One region of the Bradyrhizobium sp. CIR18 genome, then DNA from elsewhere that is predicted to be linked to it. Evidence: riboswitches for the same ligand, from Rfam matches in the RefSeq annotation. Region 1 holds a riboswitch; the other holds the start of a gene.

The links. A riboswitch is a leader RNA that binds a small molecule or an ion and turns the genes downstream of it on or off. The one in region 1 is predicted to bind S-adenosylmethionine.
Region 2: it holds a riboswitch for S-adenosylmethionine, as region 1 does, so the genes downstream of both, GGD65_RS22700 (homoserine O-acetyltransferase) here and GGD65_RS14225 (O-succinylhomoserine sulfhydrylase) in region 1, are expected to answer to the same signal.

Annotation. Positions count from the first base shown of each region.
Region 1 is NZ_JACIHF010000003.1:257,107-264,798, reverse strand. Features, by position in the region: gene GGD65_RS14235 (SGNH/GDSL hydrolase family protein) at 1-32, shown strand, start outside; gene GGD65_RS14230 (SGNH/GDSL hydrolase family protein) at 45-1,037, shown strand; gene GGD65_RS14225 (O-succinylhomoserine sulfhydrylase) at 1,157-2,344, opposite strand; SAM riboswitch at 2,419-2,498, opposite strand; gene GGD65_RS14220 (2'-deoxycytidine 5'-triphosphate deaminase) at 2,579-3,715, shown strand; gene GGD65_RS14215 (PAS domain S-box protein) at 3,824-4,243, shown strand; gene GGD65_RS14210 (hypothetical protein) at 4,351-5,403, shown strand; gene GGD65_RS14205 (MATE family efflux transporter) at 5,637-7,082, shown strand; gene GGD65_RS14200 (hypothetical protein) at 7,079-7,564, opposite strand; gene GGD65_RS14195 (SRPBCC family protein) at 7,688-7,692, opposite strand, start outside.
Region 2 is NZ_JACIHF010000007.1:140,085-147,776, reverse strand. Features, by position in the region: gene GGD65_RS22720 (DUF2125 domain-containing protein) at 1-891, shown strand, start outside; gene GGD65_RS22715 (prephenate/arogenate dehydrogenase family protein) at 997-1,932, opposite strand; gene hisC (histidinol-phosphate transaminase) at 1,929-3,026, opposite strand; gene GGD65_RS22705 (chorismate mutase) at 3,063-3,911, opposite strand; SAM riboswitch at 4,068-4,147, shown strand; gene GGD65_RS22700 (homoserine O-acetyltransferase) at 4,239-5,444, shown strand; gene metW (methionine biosynthesis protein MetW) at 5,447-6,109, shown strand; gene GGD65_RS22690 (alpha/beta fold hydrolase) at 6,454-7,314, opposite strand; gene GGD65_RS22685 (TIGR02594 family protein) at 7,531-7,692, shown strand, end outside.

The DNA.
Region 1 (7,692 bases):
CCCATCTGGAGCCGGCCCAGCAGCAAAATTGAGGTCTAGTGTTAATGAGTTCTCTCCGCCCTTTTTGCCTGACGGCATGGCTGGCCGCGCCTGCAGCAGCAGTGCTGTTGTTGCTGGCGCCGGCCCCGCGGTCCCATGCGCAGACCCAAGCCGCGCAGGCGACACAAGCACCGGCGCAGTCGGCTGATCCCGCTCCCGCTTCGCCGTCCCAGACCACCGTTGCCGTGACCTCGCCCGAGCAGCGCGGCATCACCGCGCGCGCCATCGACAAGGTGAAGCAGGTCGCCAAATCCGCCGGCGACGTCTTCAACCGCGTGCCCTGCCTGCCGCCGAAGGGCGGCTCGAAGGCGATGGGCTCGCTGCCGCATGTCGCGGGCAAGCTCGTCGCCGGCCAGCCCGTCCTCATCGTCGCGTTCGGCTCGTCGTCGACCGCAGGATTCGGCGCGAGCTCGCCGGAGTTCAACTATCCGAACCGTCTCGCCGCCCAGCTGCGCCGACACTATCCGACCGCCGACATCACCGTCGTCAATGCCGGCGTCGGCGGCGAGGATGCGCCCGAGATGATGAAGCGCCTCCAGACCCAGGTGATCGACGTGCATCCGGATCTCGTGATCTGGCAGGTCGGCACCAACGCGGTGCTGCGCAATCTCGATCCCGGCGACACCGCCAAACTGGTCGAGGACGGCATCAGCCGCATCCAGGCCGCCGGCGGCGCCGACATCGTGCTGGTCGATCCGCAATATTCGCCGGCCGTCAACCAGCGCGGCGAAAGCGCCGGCAAGATGGTGAAGCTGCTCGGCAAGGTCGCCGAGCTTCGTCACGTCGGCATCTTCCCGCGCTTCGAGGTGATGCGCGACTGGCACGAGAACCAGTCGATTCCGGTCGAGAGCTTCGTCATCGCCGACGGTCTGCACATGAACGATTGGGGCTATGCCTGCTTCGCCCAGCTGCTCGGCGACGACATCATCCGCTCGGTGGGGCAGATCAAGCTGGGCGTGAACGTGCCCGCGGACGTAAGAACGTATCGGCCGATGTAGGCACGCTGCCGTAGGGTGGGCAAAGGCGCAAAGCGCCGTGCCCACCATCGCTCAGTGATACGAAGGAAGAAGACGTGGGCACGCTTCGCTTTGCCCACCCTACGAGATCTCGCTTCGCCTCACGCCTTCTCCAGCGCCGCAGTCAGATCCTCGATCAGGTCGTCGGCATGCTCGAGCCCCGCCGAGAAGCGGATGAACCCTTCGCTGATGCCGAGCGCGGCGCGGTCCTCCGGCTTCAGGCGCTGATGCGTCGTGGTCGCCGGATGCGTGACGAGGCTCTTGGCGTCGCCGAGATTGTTGGAGATCTTCGCCAGCTTCAATTCATTGAGCACGCGGAACGCCGCGGCCTTGCCGCCCTTCACCTCGAAGCCGACCAGCGTCGAGCCGCCGCGCATCTGCTTTTTCACCAGTGCTGCCTGCGGATGATCGGCGCGGCCCGGGAAAATCAGTCGCGAGATCTTCGGATGGCTCGCCAGCACGTCGGCGATGCGCGCGGCCGTTTCGGTCTGCGCGCGCACGCGCACGCCCAGCGTCTCCAGGCCCTTGAGCAGGACCCAGGCGTTGAACGGCGAGATCGACGGGCCGGTCTGGCGCATGAAATTGTGGATGTGCTCGGCGATGAAGGCTTCCGACGACAGGATGATGCCGCCGAGACAGCGCCCCTGGCCGTCGATATGCTTGGTCGCGGAATAGACCACGACGTCGGCCCCGAGCGCGAGCGGGCTCTGCCAGATCGGGGTCGCGAACACGTTGTCGACGACGAGTCGCGCGCCGCCCTTGTGCGCGATCTCGGCAATCCCGGGAATGTCGAGCACGTCCAGCGTCGGGTTGGTCGGGCTCTCCAGGAAGAACGTCTTGGTGTTGGGCTTCACCGCGCGTTGCCATTCATCGAGATTGGCTCCGTCGACCAGCGTGGTCTCGATGCCGTAGCGCGGCAGCAGGTCCTGGACGACGTAGAGGCACGAGCCGAACAGGGCGCGCGAGGCCACCACGTGGTCGCCGGCCTTGAGTGGCGCCAGGATCGCCGTCGTCACCGCGGCCATGCCGGTCGCCGCCGAGCGTGCGGCTTCGGCGCCTTCGAGCTCGATCATGCGGCGCTCGAACATCGCGATGGTGGGATTGGAGTAGCGCGAATAGATGAAGCCGGGATCCTCGCCCTTGAACCGCGCCTCGCACTCCTCGGCGCTGTTGTAGACGTAGCCCTGGGTCAGGAACAGCGCCTCCGACGTCTCGCCATATTGCGAGCGCAGGGTGCCGGAATGGACCAGGCGGGTTTCGGGACGGTAGTTGGTGGTCGACTTCGACATAGGTACCTCCGACATGACCGTCTCGTCGAAAACGGTCACAAAAAAACCGGCCTGGATATATCCACGGGCCGGGATCACAGAGGTCCCCGGCCTGTTTAGCGACTTATTTAACGTGGCTGCAAGCCGGCCGGCTCAAATCACCACGGGATAAGTGATGCTCATATTCCGCAATGCCCTTTCCGTCAAGGCGTCCATCGGATAGCCGTAAAAGACTTGTATTTCCGGCATGTCCGGATGCATCTGACCCCTGATGAGGACCCCCGGTTGACGTTCACGGTTGCGCCCGACGCCAATGGTATCCTGCCCGACCGCATGATCGCGGCGATGGCGGCGGCGGGGCTCATCCTGCCCGCCTATGACTTCGTCGAGAGCCAGATCCAGCCGGCGAGCCTTGATCTGCGTCTCGGTGACATCGCCTATCGCGTCCGCGCCAGCTTCCTGCCCGGTCCCGGCGCCACCGTCGCCGAGCGCATCGACGAATTGAAGCTGCACGAGTTCAGCCTCGCCGACGGCGCCGTGCTGGAGACCAACTGCGTCTACATCGTGCCGCTGCTGGAGAGCCTCGCGCTGCCGCCGGAGATCGTCGCGGCGGCGAACCCGAAGAGCTCGACCGGCCGGCTCGACGTCTTCACCCGCGTCATCGCCGACGGCACCCGCCGCTTCGATATGATCGGCGCCGGCTATCACGGCCCGCTCTATGCCGAGATCAGCCCGAAGACGTTTCCGGTGCTGGTCAGCGAGGGCTCGCGTCTGTCGCAGGTGCGCTTCCGCACCGGCGACGCCATCCTCAACGCCGACGAGCTCGATGGCCTGCATGCCGCCGAGCGCCTCGTCGACATCGACGATGCTGATCTCTCGGGCGGCGTCGCCGTCTCCGTCGATCTCTCCGGCGAGAAGGCAAACGGCTTCGTCGGCTACCGCGCCAAGCGCCACACCGGCGTCGTCGACGTCGATCGTCGCTCCGGCTACGCGGTGGAAGATTTCTGGGAGCCGATCTCGGCCCGCCCCGACGGCAGCCTGATCCTCGATCCCGGCGAGTTCTACATCCTGGCGTCGAAGGAAGCCGTGCAGGTGCCGCCCGATTACGCCGCGGAGATGGTGCCGTTCGATCCGCTGGTCGGCGAATTCCGCGTGCACTATGCCGGATTCTTCGATCCCGGCTTCGGCTATGCCGGCGCCGGCGGGCAAGGCGCGCGCGCCGTGCTGGAAGTGCGCTCGCGCGAAGTGCCGTTCATCCTTGAGCACGGCCAGATCGTCGGCCGCCTCGTCTACGAGAAGATGCTGGCCCGTCCCGACGCGATGTACGGCCAGCGCATCGGCTCGAACTACCAGGCCCAGGGCCTGAAGCTGAGCAAGCATTTTCGGGTGTAATTCCGTAGCCCGGATGGAGCGAAGCGCAATCCGGGACACCCTCGCTTGTGGCACGATCCCGGATTACGCTTCGCTCCATCCGGGCTACAGTCCACACGAGGTGGTGACATGACCGATCAATCCCAGCTCGACGCAAACATCCTCAACGACGTCGCGGATGCGCTGATCTATTCGGATCGCTCCGGCACGATCATGCGGTGGAACCGTGCAGCGGCGGCGCTGTTCGGCTTCTCCGCGACGGAAGCGCTCGGCCAGAATCTCGACCTGATCATTCCCGAGCATCTGCGCGCCGCGCACTGGAAGGGCTTTGAAGCTGCGCTGGCCAGCGGCAGCATGAAGCTTGCGGGCAGGCCGACCCTGACCCGCGCGCTGCACAAGAGCGGGCGCAAGCTCTACATCGAGATGACGTTCGCACTGGTGCGGGATTCCGGCGGCACCGTCCTGGGATCGGTCGCGATGGCGCGCGATGTCACCGAACGGGTCGAGCGAGAGCGCGCGGCCAAGACGCCACCGCAGCAAACTTCGTGATGCGGAATTGGCGGGTGGCCGCGCAGGGCGCCCTGCACGGGCGTCATGTTGCCTGCCGGAAGGCGCGGTGACACACTCGATCGCAACAACGATCGGGAGCGAAACGAATGACCGCCGCAGCTGACGCAGCGCAGGAAGCCCAATGGAAGCGCTGGCGGGCGGTCGCCGACCTCTACCACGCCTATTTCACCGGCCTCATCCTCACCGTCGTCACGCGGCGCGGCACTGCGGATGCAGCGGAGTTCGTCTTCCGCGTATTCCGCCGCCAGCAGCAGGAGCGCTTCCTGCCCGGGCTTAGGAAGCTCGGGATCGATCATCTGCCGCCGGCGGTGGCGGCCGCGCAATATCACTATCTCTCGAACTGGATCGGCGGCGTGCATGTCGAATACATGTATGAGAGCGACGCCAAGGCCTGGATCCGTTATCCGCCGCCGCGCTGGATCTGGAAGGGCACCGCGATCTGCGGCGTGCCGGGCGAGGTCTCCCGCGCGATGCTGCGGGGATGGCACGCCAATAATGGCGTTGCGCTCGGCGATCTCAGGCTCGGCTTCGTCTGCACCAAGCAGAGCGTCGACGGCCAGGATGGGCTGGAAGGCTATTACCACCAGTACGACCATCCGCTCGAGCTCGATCAGCGGCTCGTGTTCGCGCGCCACCTCGAAGCGCCGCTGTTCGATGCGAAGACTGCGCCGGCTTTGCCGGTTGCGAGCTGGCCAAAACCGCGCCTCGAAAAGGCCTACCGCAAGTACGCGATGGAATATGTCCGCACCGCCGCGCCCGTGATGGTGCAGCTGTTTGGCCCGGAAGACGCCGGTTATCTGCTGCACCTCACCGGTAAGCTGATCGGCATGCAATATTTCGACGAAGTCGCCGCCGCGCTGGCGATGAGCCGCGGCGGGGCAAGCGCGTTCGCGTCATTCCTGGGCGCCCTGTTCGCGGCGCAGGATGACACGGCCGAGACCTCGCAATCCGAAGGCACGTTCGAAATCCACCAGCAGAGCTGGAAGCTGATGGACGACGTCGCCGACTATCACGGCGCCTGCGCCAAGGTCCTGGAGGGATTGTTCGAAGGCCTGGCTGCGGGATGCGGGCGGCACATCGGCGTGCACATGCGCACTGCTGCTGGCGGCCGTCCTCCGCTGGTTTGGGTCGTGGAATAGGCGATGGCGCCGCCGCGCGCTTCGCCTCTCCCCGCGTGCGGGGAGAGGGAGAACAACAGGCGCAATTTCACGGGCTGAAATGCGCTGCCGCAGGGCACGCCTGCAACTGGCGCAGGAGAAATCGCTGCGGGCCGTGCTAACAAGCCTCTCGCCGCGCCTTCTGCGCGAAGAAAATAATTGGCACAGCTACGCATTGCCGCGCCGCAAATGGCGCCCCGTGCCCCGGAGAGGACATGTCCGACATCGCCGAAATCCCGGTCGATGAGCAAGAGCGTCCGCTGCCGCCGCCCCCGCGGCCGGTGCGAAGCGCGCTTGTAGACGGGCCGATCCTGCGCACGCTGCTCTCCCTCGCCTGGCCCAACGTGATCGCGCTCTCGGCCGGCACCTGTACGGTAATCGCGGAGACCTCCTATATCGGCCGGCTCGGCGTCGAGGCATTGGCGGCGATGGCGCTGGTGTTTCCGACAATCATTCTGACCATGACGATGTCGGGCGGCGCCATGGGCGGTGCGGTCGCGTCCGCCATTGCACGCGCGCTCGGTGCTGGCGATCGCGAGCGTGCCGGCACGCTTGCCATGCATGCGATCCTGATCGGCATCAGCTTCGGCCTCGTCTTCATGCTGGGCATGCTGATCTTCGGGCCGCGGGTGCTGGAAATGCTCGGCGGCCGCGGCGATGTGCTGACTCATGCGGTCGCCTACACGCAGGTATTTTTCGGCGGCGCCGTGCTGCCCTGGCTGCTCAACACCATGGCCGGCGTGCTGCGTGGCACCGGCAACATGAAGCTGCCGTCGTTCCTGATCCTCAATTCGGCGGCCTGGCAGATCGTGCTCGGCGGCACGCTCGGCCTTGGGCTCGGGCCGGTGCCGCAGTTCGGCATGCGCGGCGTCGCGGCCGGCGCGCTGATCGCCTATTCCATGAATATCTGCATCATGGGCTGGTACCTGTTCTCCGGCCGCGCCCGGGTTACACCAAAGCTGCGTGGCCTGCGCATTCAGTGGGCGATGTTTTTCGACATCCTGAAGGTCGGCGCGATCGCCTGCTTCTCGCCGCTGCAATCGGTGCTGACGATCTCGATCTTCACCCACATGCTGGCAACATTCGGCACCACGATCCTCGCCGGCTACGGCATCGGCGCGCGGCTGGAATTTTTGCTGACCTCGATCGCGTTCTCGTTCGGTATCGCCTGCGTGCCGATGGTGGGCATGGCAATCGGCGCAGGCAACATCGCGCGTGCGCGGCGCGTCGCCTGGATCGCCAGTGCTGCCGCCTTCGTGGCCGTCGGCGCGCCGGCATGCGTCGTTGCGATGTTCCCCGATCTCTGGATCAACATCTTCACCGACAGCGCGGCCGTGCGCGCGGCGAGCCATCAATATCTCTCGACGGTCGGACCGTTCTACGCCTTTTTCGGCATTGCCACGACGATGTATTTCTCGTCGCAAGGCGCGGCCAAGGTGATCGGTCCGGTGCTGGCGCAGACGGCGCGACTGATCTACATCTCGGCGGCGGGCTGGTGGCTGTCGACCCACGAGGCGACCGCACAGAGCTTTTTCTGGCTGGCCGCAAGCTCGATGGTCGTGCTCGGCCTGCTCTCATTCTCCAGCGTGGTGCTGACGCGCTGGGGACCGCGCGCGAGCAAGGCTGCGATCAAGCCGGCTCTCTCGGGCGCTGCCGACTAGCGATGTTTGTGGCGGCGATGGCCGCCGCCGACATTGGCGAGCCGCATCAATTGCGGGATCATCGCCATCATGTCGCCGCCTCCGGCACCACCGAGCATGCCCATGACGTCGCCGCCACCAACGCCGCCATAACCGGCCGGCATGGTGCCGCCAGCCATCGGGGTGTAGCCGCCGTAATTAGGTGCGCCAAAGCCGCCGCCGAGATGGCCGCCGAGGCCACTGCCCATCATGCCACCAAGCCCTCCTCCGCCATTCTCCATCATGCGGCTCATCATTGGGCCCATGGTCTGCATCATCATGGCGAAGCGGCGCTTGCCCATCTTCGCCTTCATCATCTCCAGCATCGGGGCCATCTGGGTCATCATGTCCTCGCCGCCGGCACCTCCGCCGCCGAAGAACTGCGCCTTCGCCGGCGAGCTCGCGACGGAAAACAGCAGCAGCACGGCGGCCGCCTGGCAAATCACCTTGTCCGCACCTCGCATGACATGCTCCTCGCGTGCGTGGCGCCGCCGGGAGAGTGGAGCCAACAGGACGCACGCCGCGATGGTTACGGCTGGCGAGGGCGGAGCTCTGTGAGAAAACTCACAGAGCCGCGCGGACCGCCGCTAGG
Region 2 (7,692 bases), on a different contig from region 1:
GACAACATCCTGGTCGTTGCCCAGGTGTACGATCCCAAGCTCGTCATCGCCGAATTCTCAGCGCCCGCGACGCTGACCGACGGCGTCACGCAGAACACCTTCGTGGTGAACTGGAGCAAGGGCCGCAGCAGCGTGGTCGGCCTGCCGGCCGTGCCGGACCGCGCCTCCATCGTGTTCGACGATCCCAACATCAATCGTCTCGACGGCAGCATGCAGGTGCCGCTCGCGCGCGCCAAGCAGGTCGAGCTGCACGGACGCCTCGCGGATGGCTCGCCGGCCGATCATCCCGTGATCGAGACCGTGCTCCATGTCGCGCAGGGCAGCATCCAGGGCGTTCATCCCCTGCTTGCCGAGCCGTTCGAGGCGGACACGCGCGCCAAGATCACGGGCCTGTCAGACCTGACGCCAAAGCCCTGGCCGCAGCGCTTCCGCGAGATCCAGGCCGCCGGCGGCCACATCGAGATCGTGCAGTCGCGGATTCAGCAGGGCGAGATGATCGCGGTTGCGGCCGGCACGCTCGCCCTCTCGGCCAACGGCCGGCTCCACGGCGAATTGCAGATGACGGTGACGGGGCTCGAGCGCGTGATCCCGGCGCTGGGCATCGAGAAGATGCTGGAGGAGGGTGTGCCGCAGGCCACGCTCGACCGCGTCGCGCCCGGGGTGAAGTCGCAGGACCTCAACAATCTGTTCGGCGCGCTCGATCGCGCCGTTCCCGGCCTCGGCAAGGTGATCAAGCAGAACGCCAATGCCGGCGTTGCCGCCGGCATCAACTCGATCGGCACCGAGAGCATGCTGGAAGGCAAGAAGGCGAGAAGCTTCCCGCTGAAGTTCGTCGACGGCGCCGTGCTGCTCGGCCCGGTCAAGGTCGGCCAGATCCCGCCGCTGTATTAGGTGGCGTAGCTGCCGTAGCCCGGATGGAGCGAAGCGCAATCCGGGACGGTGCCAGCCGCGATCAAGAATCCCGGATTACGCTTGCGCTCCATCCGGGCTACGAACTCACGGCTTCTTCAGCGCCCCGTGCTGGCGGCCGAAATCCGCGGCCGCCGAATCCTGGCCGATCTCGACGATGCCGCGGCGGATGGCGCGGGTGCGGGTGAAATGGTCGAACAGCGCCTCGCCGTCGCCGCGCCGGATCGCGCGGGTGAGTTTTGCGAGATCCTCGGTGAAGGTGCCGAGCATTTCCAGCACCGCCTCCTTGTTGGCGAGGAAGACGTCGCGCCACATCGTCGGATCGGACGCCGCGATGCGGGTGAAATCGCGGAAACCGCCGGCGGAGAACTTGATCACCTCGGACTCCGTCACCTGCGCCAGCTCGTCGGCGGTGCCGACGATGGTGTAGGCGATCAGATGCGGCAGATGGCTGGTGATCGCGAGCACGAGATCGTGATGATCCGGCGTCATGACCTCGACCTTGGCGCCCATCGCCGCCCAGAACGCGCGCAGGCGATCGGTCGCGGCCGCATCGACGCCTTCCGGCGGGGTGAGGATGCACCAGCGATTGATGAAGAGCTCGGCGAAACCCGAATCCGGCCCCGAATGCTCGGTGCCCGCGACGGGATGCGCCGGCACGAAATGAACGGTCTTCGGCAGATGCGGCGCCATGTCCCTGACGATGGCGCCCTTGACCGAGCCGACGTCAGAGATAATTGCGCCGGGCTTCAGATGCGCGGCGATCTCCTGCGCGACCTCGCCGCAGGCGCCGACGGGAATGCAGAGGATGACGAGATCGGCATCCTTCACCGCGTCCGCATTGGTCGCCACGACCTGGTCGACGATGCCGAGCTCCATCACACGCGCGCGCGTCTTCTCCGAGCGCGCGGTGGTGACGATCTCGTCCGCCAGGCCCTGGAGCTTCGCAGCGCGCGCGATCGAGCCGCCGATCAGGCCGAAGCCGATCAGCGCGACGCGCTGGAAGTGCGCTTGCTCGCTCATTTGCCGGCCATGAAGTCGCGCAGGCCTTCGACGACGAGGCGGTTGGCCTCCTCGGTGCCGATGGTCATGCGCAGCGAATGCGGCAGGCCGTAATTCTTCAAGCCGCGCAGCACGAGGCCGCGCTTGGTCAGGAAAGCGTCGGCGTCGTCAGCGGTCTTGCCCTTGTCGGTCGGGAAGTGGATCAGCACGAAATTGGCGACGCTCGGCGTCACCTTCAGTCCGAGCTTGCCGATCTCCTCGGTCAGCCAGTTGCGCCATGTCTCGGTGAATTGCTTCGACATCGCCTGGTGCGCGGTGTCCTCGATCGCGGCGACCGCGGCATACATCGCCGGTGTCGACACGTTGAAGGGGCCGCGGATGCGGTTGACCGCGTCGATGATGTGCTCGGGGCCGAACATCCAGCCGATGCGCAGTGCGGCGAGGCCGTGGATCTTGGAGAAGGTGTGCGTCACCACCGTATTCTCGGTGGTGGCGACCAGCTCGATCCCCATCTCGTAATCGTTGCGCGAGACGTAGTCGCAATAGGCGGCATCGAGCACCAGCAGCACGTGCGACGGCAGGCCGGCGCGCAGGCGCTTGACCTCGTCGAACGGCACATAGGTGCCGGTCGGATTGTTGGGATTGGCGAGCCAAACCAGCTTTGTCTTCGGCGTCACTGCCTTGAGGATGGCGTCGACGTCGCAGGTCAGATTGGTCTCCTGCGCGATGACGTTCTTGGCACCGACCGCCATGGTCGCGATCGGATAGACCAGGAAGCCGTGCGTGGTGGAGATCGCCTCGTCGCCGTGGCTGAGATAGGTGTGCGCCAGCAGATTGAGGATCTCGTCGGAGCCGGCGCCGCAGATGATGCGGTTGGGGTCGAGACCGAAGGAGCGGCCGATCGCCTCGCGCAACACGCGCGAGGTTCCTTCCGGATAGTCTTCCAGGTGGTCCGCCACGTGCTTGAAGGCCTCGATTGCCTTGGGCGAAGGCCCGAACGGCGTCTCGTTGGCCGACAGCTTGAACACCTTGCGGCCCGGCTCCGCGACCGGGCTCTTGCCGGGCGTGTAGGGCGCAATATCGAGAATGCCGGGATTCGGCACGGGGCGGGACATCTTGAACTCCGAAAATGGCGGGGCGCGGCGCGTGGTTTACGATTTCGCCCCGGTCGGGGGCACCGTATAGCGCGTTGCGTGGCTGCCGACGAGGGCCGTGGAGCGCACCGAGGCCCCCGCCTCGATCAGGGCAGCCCTGATTTTGTCGATGCTGGTCGCATTCGTGACCGAGACCAGCAGCGCTGCGCCGTCGAAGGCGGTGTCGGGTACCGCCACGATCTCGGCGAGCGGCGAAAGGGCCCGCGCGACCTCGGCGTTCCAGCCGGAGACGCGGACGCTGAAGGTCTCGACCTCCGTCACCAGGGCGCTGTCGGCGACCCGCGAGATCGCGAACACCGGCAGCGCCGCCGGATGGTCGGCGCGCTCGACGAAGGGCATCCGCGCGATGATCTTCGGCGCGCCTTCCGTTTCGAGCAAGAGCCACCATGGCGTGCGGCTCGACGTCGCCGAGACCAGCGCCAGATCGCCCTTGGATTTCGCCACCGCCTCGACCGCGGCCTGTGCGCTGAAATGCGCGACGTAAGGCACCGTGAAGCCAAAATGGAAGCGCGCGGAATCGCGCATCGCCGGCTCACTCGCCGAGATGTCGGCATGCACCGAGAACGGCGCCTGCACGTAAGTGAACGTCGAGATGATGACGCGCCAGATGCTCTCGACCGTGTCGAGCGGCAGGATGCCGCGATGACGCTGCACGAGGTCACGCATCATGGCGGCCTCGCGCGCGGGGCGGAACGCCGAGCCGACCTCCTGGGTCTGCTTCACCTGGATCAGGCGATCGATGATGTCGCCGCGTTGCATCAGCAGGCGATGCATGCCCTCGTCGATCGCGTCGATCTCCTTGCGCAGTTCCTGGAGCGATGGTGGCGCGGGCGGACGTTGGGACATGTCTGGCTGTCGATGGTTTCGATGGGGGATGTCCTGATTAGGCAGTCGGGACGGCGAAAGCAAAGAGAAATCACGTCCTTTTCGGATGACGCGAGAGAGACGAATTGGGCCGATCCCGGCCGCGACTTGACGAAAACCACCCAAGACGGTAGTTTTTGCCCGTTCCGTGGTCATTTGAGCCGGCCGGCTTGCAGCCACGTTAAAAAACTCGCTAAACAGGCCGGGGACGCTTCCGATCCCGGCCGAACCTATCGTTCAGGCCGGGTTTTTCATGGCCTGATGCAAGTGGCGATCACGCGTTTGATCGCAAACGAGGTCGATGGTCAGATGGGTGGCGTCAAGTCGATACCGAGTCCTGCGATCAGCGCCGACGAGCGGTCGCACGAGGTGGATCATCCAAGCTCGCAGATCGCGCATTTCGGCGCCGAGCAGCCGCTGCGGCTCGATTGCGGCGTCGATCTCACCCCGTTCCAGATCGCCTACCAGACCTATGGCGAGCTCAACGCCGATCGCTCCAACGCGGTGCTGATCTGCCATGCGCTGACCGGCGATCAACATGTCGCCAATGTGCATCCCGTCACCGGCAAGCCCGGCTGGTGGGAGACGTTGGTCGGCCCTGGACGTCCGATTGATCCCAAGCACTACTTCATCATCTGCTCCAACGTGATCGGCGGCTGCATGGGCTCGACCGGGCCGGCCTCGATCAATCCTGCCACCGGCAAGGTCTGGGGCCTGGATTTCCCGGTCATCACCATCCCCGATATGGTGCGTGCGCAGGCGATGCTGGTCGACCGGCTCGGCGTCGACACGCTGTTTGCGGTGGTCGGCGGCTCGATGGGCGGCATGCAGGTACTGCAATGGACCGCCGCCTATCCGGGCCGCGTGTTCTCCGCGCTGGCGATTGCCTGCGCGACTCGGCACTCGGCGCAGAACATCGCCTTCCACGAGCTCGGCCGCCAGGCCGTGATGGCCGATCCCGACTGGCACGGCGGCGGCTATGCCGATCACGGCATCCATCCGCATCGCGGGCTCGCGGTGGCGCGGATGGCGGCGCACATCACCTATCTCTCGGATGCGGCGCTGCATCGAAAATTCGGCCGGCGCATGCAGGACCGCGAGCTGCCGACCTTCTCGTTCGACGCCGACTTCCAGGTCGAGAGCTATCTGCGCTACCAGGGCTCGTCCTTCGTCGAGCGCTTCGATGCCAACTCGTACCTCTATCTGACGCGCGCGATGGACTATTTCGACATCGCCGCCGACCAAGGCGGCGTGCTCGCCAAGGCGTTCGTCGACATCAAGACCCGCTTCTGCGTGGTCTCCTTCACCAGCGACTGGCTGTTTCCGACCTCGGAATCGCGCGCGCTGGTGCACGCGCTGAATGCATCGAGCGCGCGGGTGTCGTTCGCCGAGATCGAGACCGATCGCGGCCATGACGCCTTCCTGCTCGACGTTCCCGAATTCTTCGACATCTCCCGCGCCTTCCTGCAATCCGCCGGCAAGGCGCGCGGGCTCACCGGCAAGAAGGACGGCTAGCGATGTCTGTACAGGAAGCGCTGCCGCTGAACGGCGTGACGACCACCTCGTCCGGTCAATATCGCGCCGATCATCTGCTGGTCGCCGAGATGGTGAAGCCCGGCTCGAAGGTGCTCGACGTCGGCTGCGGCGAGGGCGATCTGCTCCAGCTGCTGGAGACGCGCGGCATCGACGGCCGCGGCATCGAGCTGTCGCGCGAGGGCGTCAATCGCTGCGTCGCCAAGGGCCTTGCGGTGGTGCAGGGCGACGCCGACACCGATCTCGTCAATTATCCGGATGACGCCTTCGACTATGTGATCCTGTCGCAGACGCTGCAGGCGACGCGGCAGCCGCGCGTGGTGCTGGAGAATCTGCTGCGCATCGGCCGCCGCGCCATCGTCTCGTTCCCGAATTTCGGTTTCTGGAAGATGCGGCTGCAGCTCCTGGTCGGCGGCCACATGCCGCGCACCGAGAATTTGCCGGCGACATGGTACGACACCGCCAACATCCATTTCTGCACCATCAAGGATTTCGTGCAGCTCTGCGACGAGATCAACGTCAAGATGGAGCGCTCGGTCGCGCTCGATCTCTACGGCCGCCCGGTGCCGCTGAATCTGCCCTGGTGGGTGTGGAACATGTTCGGCGAGCAGGCGGTGTTCTTGCTCAGCCGCGGCGGGGGGAAGTAGTTTTTCTCGCCTGCTGCGGCCTGACCCGTCATCCTGAGGCGCGAGTGGCGCGATGCGAAGCATCGCGCCGGGAGCCTCGAAGGATGAGCGGCCGAGTGTTTCGGCGTGCTCATCTCTCGCTGTGGCGAGAGCGTGGCCGTCGCCCTTCGAGGGCCGCTGAAGAAGCGGCCACCTCAGGGTGACGGAGTTGAGAGCGCGGGGCGTTTCATAGTGCAGACCTAACCGAACCCCGTAGCCCGGATGAAGCGCAGCGCAATCCGGGGCAAGTCGCGCCGCGTTGACAATCCCGGATTACGCTTTCGCTCCATCCGGGCTACGCGACGGAGTATTTGCTGCGCCTGTGCCTAATGCGCCAGCGACCTGGGATCACGCACCGGCCATCGCCCGGCCTCAACCAGCGCCACGAAGCGCTCCACGCTCGCGTTGAACAGCGCGGGCTCTTCGAGATTGAGCACGTGGCCCGACTTCGGAAACATCGCCAGCCCCGCCGCAGGCAGATGCTTCTTCAGGAACAGGCTCGGTCCGACGCATAGATCGTCCTCGTCGCCGCAGATGATCAGCGCCGGCGTCGATGCGCGCTTGATCGCATCCGTCATCGTGTAAATCGAGGGGCGGCGGCCCTGGAAGCCGCGCATCGTGCGTGCCGACCCCTTGGCGTCGTGGCGCGCCAGCGCGGCGTAGAAATCGGCGTGGCCGCGGGGATCCTTCACCAGGAAGGGAATCCGGCTCGGCGCCTCGCGCGTGACTTTCGCGACCTCGGCGGAGCCCAGCGTCTCGAACTGCTCGGCATTGGCGCGGCACTGCTTGCGCCAGGCCTCCAGGTTCTCGATCTCCGAGCCGGAGCCGACGCCGGCCAGCGTCATCGACAACGCGCGCTGCGGCGCGTTGAGCCCGATCTGGAGCGAGGAGTAGGCGCCCATCGACAGGCCGACCAGATGCGCGCGCTCAATCTTGAGATGATCGAGCACCGCGAGCGCATCGCTATAGAAATGCGTGTAGCTGTAAACCTCGCCCTCCGGCACGTCCGACGGCGTGTAGCCGCGCGCCGAATAGGTGATGCAGCGGTGGCCGCGCGAGAAGTAACGCATCTGCGGCTCCCAATTGGTGTAGTCGGCCGCGAACTCGTGCAGAAAAATGATCGGCGTTCCCTGACCCGCTTCCTCAAAATAGATGCGGACGTCGTCCCTGGTCGTGGCGTGGGGCATTAACCGTTTCCCTCTCTTCAAGCCGCCTTTGCAGGATTGCAGTTAATGCTGTTGTCCGCAATGCGGCGGCCTCGATCAGTGTCGGCGCAAAATCATCACAGCTATTCGCAGGCAGCCCGCGTCTTTTTCTCGCCACATCGGACGGCTTAACGGCCAGACCGATGTCGGCCGTTGCACGGGCCGATCGGGAAGTGGGGTGTCAACGAAGGATGAAGAATGTTTGAGTTGTTTGCGTCTCGCCTGTCGCGTTGTGTAGTCGCGCTGGCGATCTTCTTCGCGGCGGTTGCCGCGTTCGTTTCTCCGGCCTCAGCGCGGCCGCATCATCGTCATAGCGCAGAGCGGCACGCACACGTGCACCACGCCAGACATCATCATTAC